DNA from 3 places in the Plantactinospora sp. GCM10030261 genome. Region 2 is predicted to be linked to each of the others. Evidence: riboswitches for the same ligand, from Rfam matches in the RefSeq annotation. Region 2 holds a riboswitch; each other region holds the start of a gene.
The links. Region 2 has a riboswitch for cyclic di-AMP ahead of ACFQUZ_RS30115 (C39 family peptidase). Riboswitches for the same ligand answer to the same signal wherever they lie in the genome.
Positions count from the first base shown of each region.

Region 1: another riboswitch for cyclic di-AMP. It lies ahead of ACFQUZ_RS07070 (coiled-coil domain-containing protein); the one in region 2 lies ahead of ACFQUZ_RS30115 (C39 family peptidase).
Region 3: another riboswitch for cyclic di-AMP. It lies ahead of ACFQUZ_RS07925 (NlpC/P60 family protein); the one in region 2 lies ahead of ACFQUZ_RS30115 (C39 family peptidase).

Region 1 is NZ_JBHTDD010000004.1:129,287-133,538, reverse strand. It holds gene ACFQUZ_RS07080 (HelD family protein) at 1-1,185, shown strand, start outside; gene ACFQUZ_RS07075 (cation diffusion facilitator family transporter) at 1,296-2,210, shown strand; cyclic di-AMP (ydaO/yuaA leader) riboswitch at 2,428-2,556, shown strand; gene ACFQUZ_RS07070 (coiled-coil domain-containing protein) at 2,560-3,645, shown strand; gene ACFQUZ_RS07065 (TetR/AcrR family transcriptional regulator) at 3,825-4,252, opposite strand, start outside.
Region 2 is NZ_JBHTDD010000040.1:39,170-43,421, reverse strand. It holds gene ACFQUZ_RS30130 (hypothetical protein) at 1-452, opposite strand, end outside; gene ACFQUZ_RS30125 (MoaD/ThiS family protein) at 449-733, opposite strand; gene ACFQUZ_RS30120 (WD40/YVTN/BNR-like repeat-containing protein) at 735-1,817, opposite strand; cyclic di-AMP (ydaO/yuaA leader) riboswitch at 2,259-2,399, shown strand; gene ACFQUZ_RS30115 (C39 family peptidase) at 2,655-3,512, shown strand; gene ACFQUZ_RS30110 (hypothetical protein) at 3,741-4,252, shown strand, end outside.
Region 3 is NZ_JBHTDD010000005.1:27,430-31,681, forward strand. It holds gene ACFQUZ_RS07920 (N-acetylmuramoyl-L-alanine amidase) at 1-1,171, opposite strand, end outside; cyclic di-AMP (ydaO/yuaA leader) riboswitch at 1,404-1,541, shown strand; gene ACFQUZ_RS07925 (NlpC/P60 family protein) at 1,555-2,586, shown strand; gene dcd (dCTP deaminase) at 2,669-3,250, opposite strand; gene ACFQUZ_RS07935 (pyridoxamine 5'-phosphate oxidase family protein) at 3,347-3,934, shown strand; gene ACFQUZ_RS07940 (zinc metalloprotease) at 3,963-4,252, opposite strand, start outside.

The DNA of each region.
Region 1 (4,252 bases), on a different contig from region 2:
CTCTACCGCGGGCAGTTGCTCCGGTTGCGCCGCGACGAACTCGACGCGATCCGGGAGCGGGCGTTGCCTCGCGGAGCCCGCCGCAACGAGGTGCGCCGGGCCGGCATCGACGGCCTTTTCGACGCGCTCTGGGCCCAGGCCCGCGCGCTGCGGATCGGTGGGCTGCCCGGACAGGCCGAGTTCGAGGACGAACTCGCCGAGCGCGCCGAGTTCCGTGACTTCCTGCGGGCGTGGTGGCCCCGATTGCACCCGCGACACGTGTTGGCCTGGTTGGCCCGGCCGGTGCGGCTACGGTCGTACGCCGGGGGGATCCTGTCCCGGGCGGAGATCGACATGGTGGCCGGGTCCTACCGGTCACTTGCCGACGAGGGTCCGACGATCGCCGACGTCGCGCTGCTGGACGAGTTGGACGAGTTGCTGGGACGGCCGCCACAGCCGGCTCGCCGACGGCGGGACGCGTTCCGGGTGGCCGGCGGGGTACGCGAGGTCAGCACGTACGCGGATCGGCAGCGGGCGGCCCGCGCCGAGGCGGTCCGACGCCCGGAGGACTACCGCGAATACGCCCATGTGGTGGTCGACGAGTCGCAGGACGTGTCGCCGATGCAGTGGCGGATGTTGGGCCGGCGGGGTCGGCTCGCGTCGTGGACCGTGGTCGGTGATCCGGCGCAGACGGCCTGGACCGGCGACCCGGAGGAGCTTGCCCGGGCCCGGGACAAGGCGTTGGGTCGCCGACGCCGGCACGAGTACGTGCTGTCCACCAACTACCGCAACTCGGCGGAGATCTTCGCCGTGGCGGCCCGGGTGATCCGGGAGCTGGACCCGACGCTGGTCCTGCCGACGGCGGTCCGGTCCACCGGCGTCGAGCCGGTGGCGCTCTCCGTGCCGGCCGCCGACCTGCCGGCGACGACCGTCGCGGCGGTCCGTGCGCTGCTCGACGAGGTGGCCGGCACGGTGGGTGTGATCACCCCCGGTCCGCGGCGGGCCGAGGTCACCGAATGGCTGCGTGAGCTCTCCGGTCCGCGCCTGCAGGTGGTCGACGCGTTGCAGGCAAAGGGCATGGAGTACGACGGGGTGGTGTTAATCGCGCCGGGGGAGATCCGGGCCGACTCGTCCGCCGGGGTACGCACGCTGTACGTGGCCCTGTCCCGGGCCACCCAGCGGCTGACCACGATCGACTACGCGTAGGGCGGGTCTCCGACCGGGGAGGTCCGTCCTTCCGTCGACCAAAATATTGCATGTATTGCAATGTGAGCATACATTGGTCCGGGAGGGACCGTCGGACGGAGGGTAGGGGCGTGGGAGCGGGTCATGACCACGGCGGGCAGGTGCTGCGCGTCGCGGAGCGGCACCGGGGCCGGCTGTGGATGGCCCTGATCCTGCTCACCACCCTCATGATCGTGGAGGCGGTGGCGGCGTTCGCCACCGGCTCACTCGCCCTGCTCTCCGACGCCGGTCACATGTTCACCGACGTGCTGGGCATCGGCATGGCCCTCGCCGCGATCACCGCCACCCGCCGGGCCAGCGCCGATCCGCAGCGCACCTTCGGTCTCTACCGACTGGAGGTGCTGGCCGCCCTGGCCAACGCCGTCCTGCTCTCCGGTGTCGCGATCTACGTGCTCGTGGAGGCGGTCCGCCGGTTCGGGGATCCACCCGAGGTCGTGGTCGGACCGATGCTCGTGGTGGCGGTGCTCGGCCTGGGCGCCAACCTCGTCGCGTTCGGGCTGCTGCGCGCCGGCGCACGGGAAAGCATAAACATGCGGGGCGCGTACCTGGAGGTGGTCGGCGACCTGCTGGGCTCGGTGGGCGTCATCGTCGCCGCCGGCGTGATCGCCTTGACCGACTGGTGGTGGGCCGACCCCCTGGTGGCCGTCGGGATCGGCCTGTTCATCCTGCCGCGCACCTGGCGGCTGGGGCGGGCGGCGATCCGGATCCTGGTCCAGGCGGCGCCGGAGCACCTCGACGTTCCCGCCGTTCAGGCGCGACTGTGCGCCCTCCCCGACGTGACCGACGTCCACGACCTGCACGTGTGGACGCTCACCTCGGGCATGGAGGTCGCCTCCGCGCACCTGACCGTGCGCGCCGGGGCCGAGGTCGGCGCGGTGCTCTCCGCCGCGCGCCGGGCGCTGCATGACGAGTTCGACATCGACCACGCCACTTTGCAGGTGGAGCCGGACTCCCGACCCGGGGCCTGTGGACCCACCGGCTGGTAGGTCGTAGGGCCCACGTCCGCACCGCACCCCGCCACGGAGATGAGATCGATTCATTACTCTCCGTTCACGTATCGCTTTAATGGGGCCTTAAATTTCGCCGGATCAGCCGGACTAATTGGACATTTAGCCAGACCCGCCGCACCTCCCCGCCACCATTCCCCGTCACCGCCCGTAAACTCGGCGGCGGTCTCCACCCGGAGGTGCCTTCCGGCGCCGGTGGTGGCCGCCGCTTAATCGCCTCGCGCGAGCCGGGGAACCACGTTCCTGGGGTGCATCCGCGTCAGCGGTAGGGATCTTCCGTCCCGAACCCGTCAGCTAACCCGGTCGGCGGCTGACGGAAGGATGGTTCATGGCACCTGCTCGACATTTCGTCGCGCGACTGACGCCCCCCGAGCGCGGCTCCCGAGTACGCGCCGTGCTGGCACTGATCGCCGCGGGACTCGCACTCGCCGTCGCCACGCCGGTAGCAGCGGCCGCGGCACCACCCCCGGTCGCCGGACTGCAGGCCGCGCCCGGCACCGATGACGAGGGCGGCACCGACGCTCTCCGCAAACAACTCGACGAGGCGTCCCGGGGGTTCCTCGACGCGAAAGCCAAGCTCGACGCCTCGACCAAACGCCAGCAGGAGCTGGCCAGCCGGTTGGGCACCATCGAAACCGAGTTGACCACCCGGAGCCAGACGGTCGGTGAGTTGGCCGACACCGCGTACCGCACCGGTCGGCTCGGCCCGGTGACCGCCCTGTTGAACTCCGACGGTCCGGACGGACTGATGGACCGGGCCGCCCGGCTCGAAGCGGTGGCGGCCAACGAGGACCGGCAGCTGCGCGCGTTGGTCGAGTCCCGCAACGCCGAGACCGAGGCGAAGGCCGCGGTCGACCGGGAGATCGCCGAGCAACGCGCCCAGCTCACCGTGATGACCAAGCGCAAACAGCAGGCCGAACGAGCCCTGGCCGTCGCCGGCAGCTCAGCCCGGTCCACCGGCGGCAGCGGCGGTACGTCGTCCGCCTCGGCGAAGCCGGCGCCGCGCAACTCCGACGGTTCGTGGCCGAGCGAGTCGTGCAGCGTCAACGACCCGACGACCTCGGGCTGCATCACCCCACGCACGTTGCACGCCATGAACCAGGCCAAGGCCGCCGGGTTCACCCGGTTCGTCTCCTGCTTCCGCAGCGGCGGATCGGGCGAGCACCCGAAGGGTCGGGCGTGCGACTTCGCCGCCCAGAAGGGCGGTTTCGGCGGCGTGGCCACTGGCGGCGACCGCACCTACGGCAACAACCTGGCGGCGTACTTCGTGAAGAACGCCAACCGGCTCGGCGTGCTGTACGTCATCTGGTTCAAGGAGATCTGGTTGCCGAGCAGCGGCTGGAAGTCCTACAGCGGCGCGGGCGGCGACCCGTCCAGCGACCACACCAACCACGTCCACCTGTCGATGAACTGACCCGCGACGGACCACCTCGGCCGGTCGGCGCACCGCGCCGGCCGCCCCGTCGCACGCCCTCCCCACGCGTATGCCCCTGACGCGTATGCCCCTGTCGATCTAGGGCAGATGGTCGCGTTTTGATCTCCAATCACAACCATCTGCCCTAGATCGACGGGGCCACCGGCGGGGGGCGAGGGCTACTGGGTGCGGGACAGGGCGGTGAGGAGCGTCCGGACACCGGGTCCGGGGTCGAAATCGGGTTCCGGGAACGAGAGTTGGTGCATGATCACCCCGTCCAGGTAGTCGAGCAGTAACCGGGCGTGGGTCTCCGGCTGCGCCGAACCGGCCCGGCGCAGCCACGGCACGGCCCACCGGAGGACGTCCGCCCTGCCGCGCAGCATGTGCGACTGCAACTCCGGGCGGACCGCCGCCTCCAGCGCGAGCGCGTACCGGGCGAGCGTGCGGTCTCGCGCCGGCCCGACCGCACCCCGCACCACCTCGATCAGCGCCTGGGCCAGCTCTGTCGGGTCCCCTGGTGACACCTCGCCGGCGAACCGCTCCCAGTCGGCCTGGTCCAGCGCGCCCAGTCGCTCGATGACCGCCCGCAGCAGGGCGTCCCGGGTGC
Region 2 (4,252 bases):
GCCGGGTCTATCGCCCGCTCGCCCCAGCGCACCCAGATCGCGGTACGCCCGGCCGCCGCCTCAGCGAGCAGCTTCTCCGCCGTCCGACGGCGCGCCCCCCGGTCGACCTCGATCACCACCGGCGCGCCGTCCGCCCGGGCGCACGCCGCGTCCACCCACGAGTGCTGGTGCTGGTACGGCGGGGGCAGCGGGAACACGCTTGCCGCGCGCCGGTACACCCGCCAGCCCTGGTCCCTGCCCCACCGCACCACCGCGTCCACCAGCAGCGCGCTCACCTGGTCGGCCGTCCGGTCCAGGAAGGTGACCCCGGCCAGCCAGGCGGCCAGCGAGTCGCGGATCCGGCCCGCGTCGTCGCCGGCCGGTGGTGGAGGGGAGGCTCCGGGTGACGCCGGGCGACGCTGGGTCGGGGCGGGATGGTCCCGAGCCGACGCCGGACGACCGTCTCCGGTCATCCGGAACCCCCGGCCACCGACGGGAGGATCTGCACCTCCGCGTCGGCCGGCACCGGCGTGGCCAGCCCGCCGACCCGCCGGCAGTCCTCACCGTCGACGTAGATGTTGACGTACCGGCGGAGTTGGCCCTGCTCGTCCCGGAGCCGGCGGTGCAGGCGTGGCCACCCGGCGGCGAGCTGGTCGAGCACCGCGGCCAGGGTGCCGGCGCCGACCGGCAGGTCCAACCGGCGCTCGCCACCGGAGTCCGGCCGGAGGGCGGCGGGAATCAGGACGGTGACCACCTCAGACCGCCACGGCGCGGACGCAGAGCACGTCCGGCAGGTGGGTCGCCACTGGCGACCACGAGTCACCCTCGTCGCGGCTGGCGTAGACCTCCCCGGAGCGGGTGCCGAAGTAGACACCGGTGGAACTGGCGTCGTCGACGCACATGGCGTCCCGCAGCACCGCCGGATAGAACGGGTCGCTCGGCAGGCCGCGGCTCAACGGCTCCCACGTGTCGCCGGCATCGACGGACCGGAACACCCGGCACCGCCTGTCGACTGGGAACCGCTCGCTGTCGGCGACCAGCGGGAACGTGTAGATCACGCCAGGCCGGCGGGGGTGCGCCACCATCGGGAAGCCGAAATCGCTGGGCAGCCCCGCGGCGATCGACGACCAGGTGCCGCCGTCGTCGTCGGAGCGGTAGACGCCGTGATGGTTCTGCGCGTACAGCCGCTCCGGATCGGAACCGTCGCGAGCCACCTTGTGTACGCACTGGCCGAACTCGGGCCACTCGTCCGGTAGGAAGTAGGCCCGGATTCCGGTGTTGCCGGCGGTCCACGAGGCGCCGCCGTCCGTCGTCCGGTAGACCCCGCCGGTCGACATGGCCACCAGCACCCGAGCCGCATCGGTGGGGTGCGGCAGCACGGTGTGGATGGCCTGGCCGCCGAACCCGGCTCCCCACTGTTTCCGGTGCGGGTGGTCCCACAGCGACCGGACCAGGTCGAAGGTCCCGCCGCCGTCGGTGGAGCGGAACAGTGCTGAGGGTTCGGTGCCGGCGTAGACCAGTCCGGGTTGGTCGGCGGCGCCGGGAGCGAGCTGCCACACCCGTCCCAGGCTGGCGCCGGTCTCCTCCGGGAAGGCGACCGGGGCGTGGTCCGGCTCGTGCCACGACGCGCCGAGATCGTCGCTGGTGGCCACGCTGGGGCCGTAGTGGGAACTCGTCATCCCGGCGAGCAACCGGGGGCGGGCCGACCGCTTGTCGATGGCCACGGCGTACACGCCGGTCATCGCGAAGTGTGGCCCCGACAGCTCCCAGCGTCCGTCGTCCGCGCCGGTGGCCAGGAACAGGCCCTTGGCCGTCCCGATGGCCAGCAGGATCGTCATGGCGTCCTCCAAGCTCCTCCGCGCCCCGTCCGGCAGTATGCCCACCGGCACCGACATCGAGCCATCACCCGACCGGGCGTGCCGTGCCGGGCACACGCGTGGCCGGTCGACCGCCGACATCGGGTTGGCGGCGACGAACTGATCGACGACAACCGTCTGATCCCCTGGGAGATAGCGTTCCGCCCTTGATCGGCTGAATGGTCATCACCAATCGTCGCGCGAACGTGGAAACCGTCGTGGTCGCCCGTCAGTTGCCGTTATCCGACGTCGGTCCGGGGCGTCCGAAATCGTTTCGGTCAGCGTGGACGAATCCGGACCGTAGGCGTTTTGTGAGGCGAGCCGCATCGCTGTTTCTCCAGGTGAACAGGGGTTGGCGAACGGGTGGTAGCGCCAGTAGTGTCGTCCCGTCCCGCCGGCTGTTGTCACCAAATGGGTGGCGTCGGCGTGGACCCGCTGAATCGTTGATAGCGAGCCGGGGACCCATCGTTCCAGGGGTGAATCCGCGGATGTCAGGTCCGTGGTAGGGCGACCTTTCCCGTCCGAATCCGTCAGCTAACCCGGCAAGCGGTTGTGGAAGGAGATCCCCTCGTGCGCCGTTTCTCCCCGCGGATCCTCCCGCGTCCCGTCAACCCGTCCGCCCCCGCGCCCACCCCGGTGGCGCCCTGACCGTCGTCAGCCAGCCGTAGGTTCGCCACGCGCGACCGTCCCGCCGGTGCCGTCCGGCCCCGGGGCGCGTCGCTCTGCCCTGCCCGGCGAGGAGCCGGGCCGGTCACCCGTACCGAACCGCTGGCGGACCCGCCGGCTCCGGGACCCTTCGCGGCCGGAGCCGGAATCCCCCTGGAGGATCCCGTGCAGCATGTCGTTGAACAGATACGCCGATTGATCAACCATCCGGCCCAGCACATCCGCCGGCTGTCCACCCGGCCCCCGTACCGCCTCGGTGTCGCCGGCGTCGCGACGGTGGCCGCGGCCGGGATGGTCACCATGGTGGTCAACCAGCCACCGGAACCGGCCGACCGCACCGCGCCGGCCGGCGTCGCCGCGGCCGCACTCGCCCCCGATGCCAGCAGCCCGGCCGCGCCGACCAGCGCCCCGGCGCCGGGCGACGCTTCGCCGAGTGACCCGGCGTCGTCGGCGGCGTCCCGGTCCGCCGCCGCGCCGACCACCCAGGCGCCGCCGAAGCCGCCCGCGACGAAGTCGCTGGCCTACGACTACCAGGCGCAGACCACGTTCTACTACTGTGGCCCGGCGGCCACCCGTATCGCGCTGTCGGCGATGGGTCGTACGCCAAGCCAGGATGACCTCGCCCGCCGGCTGAACACGTCGGAACTTGGCACCGACTCGGCGGCCGACACCACCCGGGTGCTGAACGGCCTGGGCAAGGGCGCCGACTACGTCACCCGGGAACTGCCGGGCGCACCCAGCCCCGCCCAGATGGACCGGTTGCAGGCCGACGCGGTACGTGCCATCGGCGGCGGGCGCCCGATCGTGGCGAACATCGTCGGCAGCCAGGTGGACACCGAGGGCGGCTGGCACGACTACCCGGGCGGGCACTATGTCACTGTCGTCGGCTACCGGGACCAGGGCCGACTACTCAAGATCGCAGACCCGGCCTTCGTGAACGGGCAGAGTTCGTACTGGATTACCACGATCGACCTGGCGAAGTGGATGGCCACCCGCGGTTACTCCACCTGACGCCGACCGGCTCGGCCCGCCTCGGGAGTTCGGTTCCGGGGCGGGCGACGCCAGCGACCCGGGGCCGGACCGAGCTGGGCCGGTCAGTGGCCGGCGAGCAGGGCGGTCAGCCGTAGGGCGATCTTCCCGTGGCCTCCGGCGATAACGACACGCATGCGACCCAACCTACGCGACGGCGGTCTCACCCCTGGCCAGGACCGGCGCGGCGGATCATGCTTGGATACTGGTATGCCTGTTCAGCGTGGTTCCGACCAGCCGGGACGCCGGCGCCGGTCCGAGTCGGCGGCGGGCGGTCCCGAGCCACGGTGGGTGCCGGTCGCGTCGCTGGCGCCGCTCGCCCGTGCGTTGCTCAGTGACGATCTCGGAGGGCGTGCGGAGGTCCCCAGGCACGTGGCGCAGCGGGTGACCGACGAGGCGGACCGCTGGTCGGCGTACGGCTTCAGCACGGCCGATGCGGTGCGGGCGTGGTCGGATGTGCCGCCGGCCGCGGCCGCCTACCTCGCGGAGCGGCGGGTGCCGCCGGAGGTACTGGACCTGCCGACGACCGTCGGTCGGGCTTCCGTCCCGCTGAAGCTGGCCATCGCGACCGGGGTGCTGCCGGTTGAGCGGGCGTACGAACTGCTGGTCGCCACCGGCGAACATCGGCCGGAGGCATCGAACGGCTCGGCTGTCCCGACAATCCCGAGCGTCCCGCCCGATCCGATTCCCGTGGACGCCTCGCTGGCGGCAAGCACCCCGAA
Region 3 (4,252 bases), on a different contig from region 2:
GCGGGATGCCGAGGCTGGTGGCGAGGTAGCGGACCAGCTTGGCCGAGTTGCGGTACATCGCCTCGGTGTACCAGGTGCCCTGGGCGGCGAATCCCTCGTGCTCCAGGCCGATCGACTTGGCGTTGACGTACCAGTTGCCGGCGTGCCAGGCCACGTCCTTCGTCTTCACGTGCTGGGCGATGTGGCCGTCCACCGAGCGCAGCGTGTAGTGCCAGCTCACGTAGGTCGGGTCCTGCACCAGGTCGAGCGTGGTGGCGTAGCTGCCCTCGGTGTCGTGGATGACGATGTACTCGATCTTCTGCCGGCCCGGCCGGTCGGACAGGTCGTGGTTGCCGTAGTCGCCGACCGTCGGGCCGTACTGCTCGTACGGCGCGGGGATCCACTCGCAGGAGATGGTGGTCGGGCATTCCAGCCCGTCCGGGCGCGGTTTCGGTGCGCGTAGTCCGACCCGGCCGAGCCACGACCGCGCCGGTTCGACCGCCCGGGCGGGCAGCCGCAGCCGATGCCCGTCGTCGGTGGTCCGTTCCGCGCCGGCCTTGATTGTCGCGTACACCTCGTTGGCGAACGCCGCCGCCGCGTCCGTGGTCTCCGCGCCGGAGTACCGGGCGACCGCGCCGAACCAGGCTGCCGGGTCGCTGCCGGCACCGACCGGCCCGCCCAGCGCCTTCTGGTACGCGGTGAGCAGTGCGGCGCCGCCGCGGATGTTGCTGGTCGGGTCGGTACGCAGGGCCGCCGGGTCGGCTCCGGTGAGGCGCGCCGCGGCGTCCATGGTCTGCAGGGCGGGGGCGTCCGGTGCGGGGTCGGCGACTGGCCGGTGAGCGTCGAGCGCGGGCCGGGCCGAGTCGCCGCGCGGATCCTCCGCCGGGCCGTAGTGGCCGGACCGGGGCTGGTTGCGCACGTGTCGCGCGTCGGTGAGGTGCATGGGTCCGTAGCCGGCCGCCGTGCTGGGGGTGCCCGCGTTTGTGTTCCACCGGGACTCCAGGTAGGAGACGCCGAGGAGCACGCTTTCCGGTACGCCGTACTCGGTCGCGGCCCGGGCGTACGCCCGCTGCCGGCCGTCGGTACCGGGGTCGGCGGTGGCCGGTCCGCCGGCCGGGACGAGTGTCGCCACCGCGACCAGTGCCGTGGCGATCAGGACACGGCCGCCCGGTGGGGGTTCGGGACGGTGCATCGGACCTCCTGGTTCCGGGGATGCTTCCTGGTCACCCTGGCCCGCGATCGTGGTTCACGTCAACAGATGTCGATTCGAAGTAGGCGAATGCAAGAAACCTTCATGACGTGACGTTGTGTCACAGCCCGGAGTGTTAAACGACGCACCGGGTCTCCGGGCTTGCGTCCATCAGGCGCCCTGCCTACTCTTGGTCACCGTCGAGCGGTGACGGTCAGTCCAACCGGGACGACGACAACTCGATACGCCGAATCGTCGACGTGCGAACCGGGGACCCACGCACCACCGGGGTGAATCCGCAGAACCTGCGGTAGGGCGTTTCTCTTCCGTCCGAACCCGTCAGCTAACCCGGTAGGCGGAGCAGGGGAGAAGGAGTATCAGCCTCGGTGGCTAGCCATGCCTGGCGACCGCGGCCCGCTCGTCCGGCGATTGCCGGTCGACGCGCCGCCCGGTCGCGTCCGCGTTGGTCCGTCCTGTCCACCGCCCTCAGTGCGATCGCCGGACTCGCGATCACGCTTGTCGGCGCCGCGCCGGCCCAGGCCGAACCGTCGGTGACAGAGATCGAGAAGCAGATCGACGTCGCCTGGAACAAGCTCGAACCGGTCATCGAGCAGCACAACGCAGCCCGCCAGGAGCTGGGCGCGAAGCGCAAGCAGGCCGACGCGCTGGCCAAGAAGATCGCGCCGCTGCAGGCCGAGGTCGACCGGGTCACCGGAAAGATCGGTGGACTGGCCGCCAACGCCTACAAGGGTGACCAGGCATCGGTGGTGAACGCGCTGCTCACCACAGGCAGCCCGACCGGCCTGATGGACGGGCTGGAGATCCTCGACCAGTACAGCCGCAACCGGCAGCGCGAGGTGCGGGCCGCGGTCGAACTCAAGCACAAGTACGAGGAGCAGAAGGCGCCGCTGGACCTGCTCATCGCCCAGCTCGCCAAGTCCGAGGCCGAGTTGGGGGCCAAGGCCAAGGAGATCAACGCCGAGGTCGACCGGTTGCAGAAGCTGCGCATCCAGGCGTACGGCAATGGTGGCGGTGGGGTGTTCCGGCCGGCACCGTGTCCCGCGGTCTATCCCGGTGGCGACTCCGGCAAGGTGGTGAAGTTCGCCTGTGCCCAGATCGGTAAGCCGTACTACTGGGGCTCGGACGGACCCAGTTCGTACGACTGCTCCGGCCTGATGCTGCGGGCCTGGGCCCAGGTCGGTGTCAGCCTGCCGCACAACGCGGCCCAGCAGTACAACCGCACCAAACGGGTCAGCCGGAGCCAACTTCAGCCCGGTGACATGGTGTTCTACAGCGGCCTCTCGCACGTCGGGATGTACGTGGGTGGCGGGTGGATTGTCCACGCACCGCAGAGCGGTGACCACGTCCGGATGAAGCGGGTCGACGACGGCAGCATCGTGGGTTACGGCCGCCCATAGGTTATCGAACGGCCCCTTCCTATCGCGTTTCGCGCCTGGGAAGGGGCCGTTCGACGCTCAGGTGTGCAGCGGGCCGCGTGGCTCAGTGGTTGGGTGGCCAGGTCCGCCAGTTCCGCCAGGACCGGCTCGGCGTCGGCCCGCGCTGGTGCTGGTACCGCGAGCCGTAGACCTCGGAGCCGTACGGGTGCTCGGCCGGTGACGACAGCCGGAAGATGCACAACTGGCCGATCTTCATCCCCGGCCACAGGGTGATCGGCAGGTTGGCGACGTTCGACAGCTCCAGCGTGACGTGCCCCGAGAAGCCGGGGTCGATGAATCCGGCGGTCGAGTGCGTGAGCAGGCCGAGCCTGCCGAGTGAACTCTTCCCCTCCAGTCGGCCGGCGAGCTGGTCGCCCAGCGAGATGACCTCAAGCGTGGACGCGAGCACGAACTCGCCCGGGTGTAGCACGAACGGGTCGCCGCCGGGGACCTCCACCTCCGAGGTGAGGTCGTCCTGCCGCTCCGCCGGGTCGATGTGGGTGTAGAGGTGGTTGTTGAAGACCCGGAACAGCCGGTCCAGTCGGACGTCGATGCTCGACGGCTGCACCAGGGCGGGCTCGAACGGGTCGAGGCCCAGGTTGCCCGCCTTGATCTCGAGCACCAGGTCCCGGTCCGAGAGCAGCATTGCGCCACCATATCGGCCGGGCCGGCTCGGTCATCCGACCGGGGGACCCGCCGTGTCGCGGTGGCTCCTCGTACAGGTGTTCGATAGACTGATCACATGGCTTCCTGGACCGAATTCGCCTCCGACGAGCCCCGCCTCGCCGAGAGCATCCGCGGCCTTCTCCAGCAGTACGGACCGGGCCTCGGCTACCTCGCGACGGTGCGCGCGGATGGTGGGCCGCGGGTGCATCCCGTCTCCCCCGTGATCACCCCCGACGGGCTCTACTGTTTCGTGGTCGACTCGCCCAAACGGCGGGATCTCGAACGCGACGGCCGCTACGCTCTGCACTCGTTTCCTCCCGAGGACAGCGACGACGAGGCGTACGTCGCCGGTCGGGCCCGTCCGGTGACCGACGAGGCGCGGGTGGCCGAGCTGGCCGACACGCTGCGGGCGGCACCGCAGGTGGACTGGCGGCTCTTCGAGTTCACGGTGGACGTGGCGATGCTGGCCCGCCGTGGTGACGGCCCTGGTCCGCTGACCGGCCGGCCCGCCGAGCGTCCCGCGGTGCAGGTCTGGCTCGACCCGTCGGCGGCGCCTTCCCCGGCTCGGGGGTCCGGCGGTTCACGGCGGGCCCGCCCGCGCCGCGTCAACCAGGTGCCGGTGGGAAAGCAGGTTCCGCTGGAAACGGCGGTGCCGGCCCCGTGAGTCGGAGCCGGCACCGTCGAGGGTTCGGTCAGGACGCGCGGTACGCGTTCCACGCGGTAAGCATCCGGCTGGCCTGGCCCGACGTGAACTGGTACATGCACGAGTCGTAGGTGTAGTCCATGAAGTTGCGGATCGGGTCGAGGCCCGGGGCGGAGCAGGTGTCCCGGCCGGTCGGGCACTGGTAGGCCGGCGACGCCTCGGCGGGGGTGTCCGACACCTGGTCACCGGAGCCGGAGCAGCCGCCCTGGAAGGTGTGGTAGAGGTTCAGCCAGTGCCCCACCTCGTGGGTGCCGGTGTCGCCCTGGTTGTAGTTGGTGG